DNA from 4 places in the Rhizobium leguminosarum genome. Region 2 is predicted to be linked to each of the others. Evidence: riboswitches for the same ligand, from Rfam matches in the RefSeq annotation. Region 2 holds a riboswitch; each other region holds the start of a gene.

Region 1 (2,199 bases), 1.6 Mb from region 2:
TTGCGCACCGTACGGGAGGCGACCTCGTCGCGCACCCTGATGAGGCCGGCAGCGTCGATCAGGTCGGTCTTGTTGAGCACGATGAGATCGGCGCAGGTCAGCTGATCCTCGAACAACTCCTCGATCGGGCTCTCGTGATCGAGCGACTCATCCTCGGCGCGGCGCGCGTCGACGGCATTATGGTCATCGGCGAAACGACCGGCGGCAACGGCAGCACTATCGACCACCGTGATGACGCCGTCGACGGTCACCTGGGTGCGAATGTCGGGCCAGTTGAAGGCGGCGACCAGCGGCTGCGGCAGGGCAAGGCCAGAAGTCTCGATGACGATATGGTCGGGCCTCTGCTCGCGCTCGAGCAGCTTCGTCATCGTCGGAATGAAATCGTCCGCAACCGTGCAGCATATGCAGCCATTGGTGAGCTCGATGATGTCGTCCTCGGTGCAATTCTCCGCACCGCAGCCCTTCAGCACGTCGCCGTCGACGCCGAGATCGCCGAATTCGTTGATGATCAACGCAATCTTCTTGCCACCGGCATTGGTGAGCAGGTTGCGGATCATCGTCGTCTTGCCGGCGCCGAGGAAGCCGGTGATGACGGTTGCGGGAATCTTCTGCTGGTTCATGGACTTAACCCTTCATTTTCAGCGGCAGGCCTGCCGCGATGAAATAGACTTCAGCGGCCTTCGCCGCGATCGATTGGTGCAGCCGGCCGGCATGATCGCGAAAATCCCGCGCCATGCGATTGTCCGGCACGATGCCGAGACCCACCTCGTTGGAAACGAAAACGAGCCGCGCTTTCGCGGCGGGAAGGAAATCGGCAAGGGCGGCAAATTCCGTCGCCATATCGCGCTCCTCGATCATCAGATTGGTGACCCAGAGCGTCAGGCAATCGATGAGGACGATGCGCCCCTCGCCGTCGATGGCGGTAAGCTTGCCGACGAGGTCGAGCGGCTCTTCATGCGTCGTCCAGGACGGACCACGATCGGCCTGGTGTTGGGCGATGCGCGCCTGCATCTCCTCGTCCCAGGCGCGGCCGGTCGCGACATAGTGACGGTCGAGGCCGGTCGCGGTGACAAGGGCTTCGGCGAAGCGCGACTTGCCGGAGCGCGCGCCGCCCAGGATGAAGGTGGCGGTCATATTCAAACGCCCCTCAGGGAGGGTGCGTAGCCGTGGCTTGCTCCGAGTGCATCTGTCTCGGTTACTGAGGGTGTGACACCCCCCTCTGTCCTGCCGGACATCTCCCCCACAAGGGGGGAGATTGAATCGCCGAGAGCTTTTCTCCAAACAATTGATGTAGGACGACGGTCGTGCTGCTTGCCGATCTCCCTCCTTGTGGGGGAGATGTCCGGCAGGACAGAGGGGGGTACCCAGCATTCGACATAAGCGGCCGAAAACACTCCTCCTGCAGCGCTGCTTGGAGGCGTGGCGTGCGCCGCACCAGGCCGCGCTGAATTCAATCGTTCAGCCAAGACAACCTCCGTGCTGGCAACGGGCATAGTGCCCAGGTGTGGGCTTCTCGCCCGGCACGCATGGCAGGTCTCCTGGCTCGCGGTTATCGGCCGCGATCGGGGCAGACCGGAAACCGGTCGCCCTGATCGTGCCAGCGGATCATCCTCGCCTTCCCGGCTGCATCAGTGAAAAGGTGGACGATTCGTAGACTTGAGAGGCGTCCGACCCCGGTTGATCACCATGCATATCCAGTGGCTTTTCCGGCATGTCGTCCATCCCGCCCGCTTGCACTATTGCAAGCCGTCAGCCGAAAGGCCTGATGCCGGATGGAAGACCCTGACCGCTCTACAGTCGCGGGGTCGGCTGTGATGAAGGCGCCCGGCTTGGGTCCGCCCCGTCACATTCCCTTTTCATCCGGAGGGGCGCAACACCGATCCGGAACCATCCGTTATGTCAGGATGGTCAGTCGACCATCCGTTATCCGGATGGTTAGGCAAGCGCAGGGATGAAGTCAACCGGCCTTGGCGGCCGCCCAATCGCCAGTTCACAGGCGTGGCTACCAAAACACGACTTACCCCACCTAAAATATCGTCATTTATCAGAGACTTACGTCATCAAAATTTATTCCAACCGCCGGTTTTTCGCCGCAATTGCATCGCAAGCGGACTGTACGACCATCTCCGCCCTTGACCGGGCCTCTCCCCGCCTAGTTGTCTAGCCATGCTTATGAAATTGGATCGGCGCCGTTTCCGC
Region 2 (2,199 bases):
CGGCGTTGCCGGCTGGAAACGGCCGGAAATGATCTCGTCGACCATGTCGCGGGCAAGGGCCTCGTCGCCGCGCGCGAGGGCAAGCGCTACCATGCAGATGCGGTCCTCGTAGCGCTCGAGATAGCGCTTTCCGTCGAAAGTCTTCAGCGTATAGCTGGTGTAATATTTGAAGGCGCCAAGGAAGGTCGGGAAACGGAATTTCCTGGCATAGGCCTGGTCGAACAAATCCCGCACGAAATTGAAGGAATACTGGTCGAGAACCTCCTGCTCGTAATAGCCCTCGGTCACGAGGTAATCGAGCTTTTCCCTCAGATTGTGAAAGAACACCGTGTTCTGGTTCACATGCTGGAGGAAATATTGCTTGGCGGCCATTCGATCCTTGTCGAGCTGGATCCGCCCCTCATCGTCATAGAGGTTCAGCATCGCATTCAGCGCGTGATAGTCGAGCGTTTCGGCTGCCTTCAGCGGCCTTTCCACGACAGGATGAGCAACAGTGTGATGCGGTTTTGCGCCCGCATCCCGCGTCAGATTTGTTCCCGTGTCCAAAACCGTTCCATTCCGTGTTTGACGTTGGCGACATCCGCTTCTGTGCCCAGCAGCTCAAACCTGTAGAGGTAAGGCACCTGGCACTTCATTGAGATCACGTCGCCGGCGAGCCCGTATGTCTCGCCGAAATTGCTGTTGCCCGCAGCGATCACGCCGCGGATGTGTCCTCGGTTTTCCGCATCGTTGAGGAAACGGATCACCTGCTTGGGAACGGCACCCTTGCCGCCGTCGCCGCTATAAGTCGGCACGATCAGCACGAAGGGTTCGCGGATATGGAACGCGTCTGCGCCACTTGGCGGAATGCGCGCCGCGCGCAGTCCGAGCTTGGCGACGAACCGATGGGTGTTCTCGGATCGGCTGGAATAATAGACGATCAGACCCATCGCTTTTCCTCAGGAAAGCGCGCTGATCATGTCGGGACGGAAGCCCGCCCAATGCTGCTCGCCGGCGATGACGACGGGCGCCTGCATGTAGCCGAGGCTGCGGACGCGATCGAGCGCTTCGGCATCCTCAGAGATATCGACGATGTCATAATCCACGCCCAGGCGGTCGAGGGCGCGGTAAGTGGCAGTGCACTGGACGCAGGCAGGCTTGCTGTAGACGGTAATGGTCATGATATTCCTCGTGACGACGCGATTGGGCACAGAACATCGATCGGAAATCTGTCGACATCCGTGGAAAGTCTCCGGTGATGTGAGCTATGCGGCTGTTTAGCCGCTGGGCATACTCCGCCCTCTACCTAGCACGGGTGGCGGCCTGAACTGAGATACTGACATGACTTCACCCCGAAGTGGCTTATGCGGAGGCTCGGCCTGCGAAACGCGATGCGGAGATTCCCCGCAGCCATGCAACGCGACCTTCCGGACACCCCGCCCGTGGACGTTTCGTTCGAGGCAGGTCTCCTGGCTCACGGGTCAAAGCTCCTGCCCAGCCTTCCCGGAGCATCATGCTCCAGTGACCTGAAATCGGACAGTTGCTCGCCGCTTACAGTTGCGGGGGCAGCTCCGGCATTGCCGCGCCATGATGGCGAAACGCACCGAATTCCCGTCTTAGCCATCGATCCCTACGAATCGATGGAACCTCGAACACTAGATATAGTACGCCAATCCAAATTCGCGTCAACGGATGGTTTGTGCATTGCGTTACGACAGGTTTGAAATCGCTACGTTCCTGTGAAAAACATGGATAACGAAAGCTTAAGGAAAGCAGGCTGTGGAGAAAGCCCCGACGAAGAGAGCCGACCCTATGGCCGGTCCGCGTTTCGATTCAAGATCAGGCCCGAATCGTCGATAGGACATCCCCCGGTGACGAACGCCGGAGGGAGGAAGTAGGAATGTTATATCTTTATCCGAAGCAGCCGCAGCGCGTTGATCGTCACCAGCACGGTGGCGCCGGTATCGGCGAGGATCGCCGGCCAGAGCCCGGTGATGCCTATGATCGTCGTCACCAGAAACACCGCCTTCAGCCCGAGTGCGATGGTGATATTCTGCAGGATGTTGCGCATCGTGCGTTTGGAAAGTTCGATCATCCGCGCCACGTCGCCAACGCGTCCGTGCAGCACGGCGGCATCCGCCGTCTCCAGCGCCACATCAGTGCCGCCGCCCATGGCGATGCCGATATCGGCCGCTGCCAGTGCCGGAGCATCGTTGATGC
Region 3 (2,199 bases), 1.8 Mb from region 2:
CGACCTTCGATATCGCCTCATGACGGAAAACTTCCAACGCGCGTGCCAGAAAACCGATCTCGTCGCCATTTTCCTTGTAGGTGACAGGGGAGACCAGATCGCCTTTCTGCAACGCGCTGATTCTTTCGCTGAGGATTCTGATGGGCCGGCCAACAAGGCTGCGCATGGCGAGAAGGAAGGCGACGACGGCCAAGGCGGTGATCAGCGACTGGGTGAACAGCGAAACGAGAACCTTCTGCCTGACTTCAGCAGCGATTTTTTCGACGGACCAGTTGGTAACGATATAGCCGGTGGCCTTGCCTGATTTATCCAACGGGAGCGGCGCGATGATCGTGACCACGCCGGCGGATATTCCGCTGTCGTCGATCGTCGTTTTCTCCGGCTTGGCACCGAGGCTCTTCACCAGATCGGCCGGTGCGGGCAAACCGTTGATGCCATCGCGTGTCCACGTGTCGACGGCGGCAGGCTCAGAGTTGAATGCGGCAAACTGCACGAGATCGAGCGAAGGGTCATCGCGGTAGAGCGAATAGGCTTCACGGACCGCATTCGCCTTGCCCCACTTGACCCCGCCGGCGGCCAGCGAGGCAAACTGCTCCGCATCCTTGGACCAGTTGGCCTTGGCGCCATCGATCAGAGCCCGGGTTTCGTACATCCAGGTATAGGTGGCGAAAGCGGAAATGCCGCAGAGGTTGACGGCCACGATAATCGCCGCCAGCTTGGCTGTCAGAGGCATCGTTTTCAAAAAATGGAACATTCCGCGGCAGCCTAGAATTGCAGCTCAGTCGAACATGTTCCCGACCGGCGTCTCAATACGGGCATCCGCGCTGACGATCACATCACGAGCCCTCATGCCCATGTGCGGATAGCAACCCAAAACGCGCAAACGCAGTGTGTATTTGATATGTGAATAAATCATAAAGTAGAATGGGATGCCGGAGCACACACGTGTTATTTCGCTATTGCGCCCGCTGGAGATCTGCCTCGCCCCGCTGGAGAGAAGAGGTATGTCGCGCGTCCATGTTCCCTACGCCCCGGCCGAAGAAGAGAGACAGATGGCACCGCTTGGCGCGCGCGGCTAGAATCAACCATCTGGTTCGCGGCTTGCCGCCGCGCCGGTTTGCTGAAATAGATGCGCCGTCAGGTGCCCGCCGGTAAGGCGGGAGAATCGGGAATCCGGTGCAAGGCCGGAACGTGCCCAACGCTGTAAGGCCGACGCTTGCCGCTTCATCACGCCACTGGCTTCTTGCCGGGAAGGCTGCGGCAGACGGATGACGCCAAGTCAGAAGACCGGCCTGGCAAAGATAGACCGATCCGCGCGGACGGCGGGGCGGTTGCGTTGTTGGGGATTTGACGATGCGACCCTTTGATGAGGATGCCCTTTCGGCGGCGTCCGGTTTTTCCGTGGCCGAACGCGAGGCCGTCTATCATGCGATCATGACGCGGCGTGACGTTCGCAGCCAGTTCCTGCCCGATCTCTTGCCGGACGACGTTGTAGAGCGTCTGCTGACGGCCGCTCACCACGCACCCTCCGTCGGCTTCATGCAGCCGTGGAATTTCATTCTGGTGAAAAGTGCCGCTGTGCGGGCGCGCGTCCGGGATGCCTTCGCGAGCGCCAACGACGAGGCGGCGCTGATGTTTGCCGGCGATCGGCGGCAGGCCTACCGCGCCCTCAAGCTCGAAGGCATCGTGGAGGCGCCGCTCGGCATATGTGTGACCTGCGATCCCACGCGCAGCGGCAGCGTGGTGCTGGGGCGCACCCACAATTCGAAGATGGATTCATACTCGACCGTCTGCGCCATCCAGAATCTCTGGCTGGCGGCGCGGGCGGAAGGGGTCGGCATCGGTTGGGTCAGCATCTTCCGCGAAGGCGATCTGAAAACCATTCTCGGCATACCCGAGCATATCGAAGTAGTCGCCTGGCTCTGTGCCGGTTTCGTCGATCGGCTCTATGACGAGCCGGAACTCTCCGTCAAAGGCTGGCGGCAGCGGCTGCCGCTGGAGGATCTGGTCTTCCATGATGGATGGGGACTGAACACCTAGGGCAGTGCGGTGGAGCATGGCCTCAATCGCACAGTCACGACACTCAAGGTGAGCAAACCGATGTCGGGGATCGCCGACGCCGGGCGAGGGCGAGGTATCTTTATTCCGGGCCTTTATATCGATACGCTGAAGGCGAATCCCGGAATTCCAAATGATATT
Region 4 (2,199 bases), on a different replicon from region 2:
ATCGCAGCGTTGCTCGGCTGGTTCCTCCTCAGGGAGAGGGTTGCCAGGCGGACGTTGATTGCCGGCGGCATCTCGCTCCTCGGCGTCGCAGTCATCGTCGCCTCGTCGATCGGCGGCGGGACCGGTGTGGGCGATTTGCTGGCGCTTGGCATGACCATCTCCTTCGCGCTCGTCATCATCATCCCGCGCATCAGTCCCGACGTGCCGAGCCTGCCGCCGACCGTGGTCAGCGCTTTTCTGACGCTTGCCATCTTTGCCCCGTTCGGTTCGGTCGGTTCCCTCGACCTGCACAACTGGATCGTTCTTGCCGCCTTTGGCGCAACCAATTTCTCGCTGGCGCTGGTGCTCTTCCTTGCCGGCGCGAAACGGATGCGGCCGGCAGAAGCCGCGCTGATCGGCACGATGGAGATCGTCCTCACACCATTCTGGGTCTGGCTGCTGTTTTCCGAGCAGCCGCCCATCGCCACCTTTTTCGGCGGCGCGATCATCCTCGGCGCCGTGTTCTGGCATACGGCAATCGACGTCAGCCGCAGCCGGCGACCGCATCGCGCGTAAACTCCGTCCTCAAGGCAGACGGCAATCAAATCTCCCGGAGGATCCGGAAAACCGCCGTATTCGCGGGATCAATTATTTCCCCTGCGCAGCGATCTATTGCGACTTCACCGACTGTCGTCTTTGAGTTGCGCCCATGTCGTTTTTTTGATCGCTGTTTTCCGTCAGGCATGGTTTGTTTGTGGTGTTCAAGGCGCTATCTCGCAAATTGGCGAAATGGACCATGGGAAGCCGGCCGGACGTCGGCGCTGCCCTGCAGCGGTAGAAGAACTGAAATCCTCAAAGAAATCGCCGGATAGACATCCGGAAAGATATCGAGATGGATCGAAAGGAGATTCTGGAGCCGGAACCAGCTCTTGGCACAGCAAATCGATAGATTCGGCGGGCGATCACGAGCGGAACGACAGGCGAAAAACCCGGCGTTCACGCCTCTTTTCTATCCAATCTGTCCCTTTTGCAAAATCGAATATCGCCCGATGCGGCGGTATCCTCGTGTTGTGGACACCGGGCTGCGGAGGAGGCAGGCCGGAGGGAAGGTTGCCATCGACTGCATCGGTTGCAGATCGAGGCATTCAAACAAGTGGGAGGAATCCATGAGCAAAAATAGAGGCGTCGTTTATCTCCGGCCGGGCAAGGTCGAAGTCCGCGACATCGACGATCCGAAGCTGGAAGCGCCCGACGGCCGCCGCATCGAACACGGCGTCATCCTGAAGGTGATCTCGACCAATATCTGCGGCTCCGATCAGCATATGGTCCGCGGCCGCACGACGGCGATGCCGGGCCTGGTCCTCGGTCATGAAATCACCGGCGAGATCATCGAGAAAGGCATCGACGTCGAGATGCTCGACATCGGCGATATCGTCTCGGTGCCTTTCAATGTCGCCTGCGGCCGTTGCCGCTGCTGCAAGTCTCAGGATACCGGTGTCTGCCTGACGGTAAACCCGGCCCGCGCCGGCGGTGCTTACGGTTATGTCGACATGGGCGGCTGGATCGGCGGACAGGCACGCTACGTCACCATACCCTATGCAGATTTCAACCTGCTGAAAATCCCCGATCGGGACAAGGCAATGGCGAAGATCCGCGATCTCACCATGCTCTCCGACATTCTGCCCACCGGCTTCCATGGCGCGGTGCGTGCAGGCGTTGGGGTCGGCTCGACCGTCTATGTCGCCGGCGCCGGCCCGGTCGGCCTTGCGGCTGCGGCTTCGGCTCGCATTCTCGGCGCTGCAGTCGTGATGATCGGTGATTTCAACAAGGACCGCCTGGCGCATGCGGCAAAGGTTGGTTTCGAACCGATCGACCTGTCGAAGAGCGACCGTCTTGGCGACATGATCGCGCAGGTCGTCGGCACCAACGAAGTGGACAGCGCCATCGATGCGGTCGGCTTCGAGGCACGCGGCCACTCGGGCGGCGAACAGCCGGCAATCGTGCTCAATCAGATGATGGAGATTACCCGTGCCGCAGGTTCGATCGGTATTCCCGGCCTCTACGTTACCGAGGATCCGGGCGCCGTCGACAACGCCGCCAAACACGGCAATCTTTCGCTCCGTTTCGGCCTCGGATGGGCCAAGGCGCAGTCCTTCCACACAGGCCAGACTCCGGTGATCAAATATAATCGTCAGCTCATGCAGGCGATCCTCCACGACC

The links. Region 2 has a riboswitch for cobalamin ahead of nrdH (glutaredoxin-like protein NrdH). Riboswitches for the same ligand answer to the same signal wherever they lie in the genome.
Region 1: linked by a shared signal. The riboswitch ahead of cobU (bifunctional adenosylcobinamide kinase/adenosylcobinamide-phosphate guanylyltransferase) and the one ahead of nrdH (glutaredoxin-like protein NrdH) in region 2 are both predicted to bind cobalamin.
Region 3: linked by a shared signal. The riboswitch ahead of bluB (5,6-dimethylbenzimidazole synthase) and the one ahead of nrdH (glutaredoxin-like protein NrdH) in region 2 are both predicted to bind cobalamin.
Region 4: linked by a shared signal. The riboswitch ahead of fdhA (formaldehyde dehydrogenase, glutathione-independent) and the one ahead of nrdH (glutaredoxin-like protein NrdH) in region 2 are both predicted to bind cobalamin.

The regions. Positions count from the first base shown of each region.
Region 1 is NZ_CP016286.1:1,907,503-1,909,701, forward strand. Features, by position in the region: gene cobW (cobalamin biosynthesis protein CobW) at 1-620, opposite strand, end outside; gene cobU (bifunctional adenosylcobinamide kinase/adenosylcobinamide-phosphate guanylyltransferase) at 625-1,134, opposite strand; cobalamin riboswitch at 1,511-1,907, opposite strand; gene BA011_RS09565 (chloride channel protein) at 2,167-2,199, shown strand, end outside.
Region 2 is NZ_CP016286.1:3,540,239-3,542,437, forward strand. Features, by position in the region: gene nrdE (class 1b ribonucleoside-diphosphate reductase subunit alpha) at 1-423, opposite strand, end outside; gene nrdI (class Ib ribonucleoside-diphosphate reductase assembly flavoprotein NrdI) at 525-929, opposite strand; gene nrdH (glutaredoxin-like protein NrdH) at 939-1,160, opposite strand; cobalamin riboswitch at 1,421-1,645, opposite strand; gene BA011_RS17390 (heavy metal translocating P-type ATPase) at 1,883-2,199, opposite strand, start outside.
Region 3 is NZ_CP016286.1:1,743,629-1,745,827, reverse strand. Features, by position in the region: gene BA011_RS08765 (HAMP domain-containing methyl-accepting chemotaxis protein) at 1-754, opposite strand, end outside; cobalamin riboswitch at 1,123-1,311, shown strand; gene bluB (5,6-dimethylbenzimidazole synthase) at 1,354-2,040, shown strand.
Region 4 is NZ_CP016291.1:226,453-228,651, forward strand. Features, by position in the region: gene BA011_RS38140 (DMT family transporter) at 1-555, shown strand, start outside; cobalamin riboswitch at 727-926, shown strand; gene fdhA (formaldehyde dehydrogenase, glutathione-independent) at 1,146-2,199, shown strand, end outside.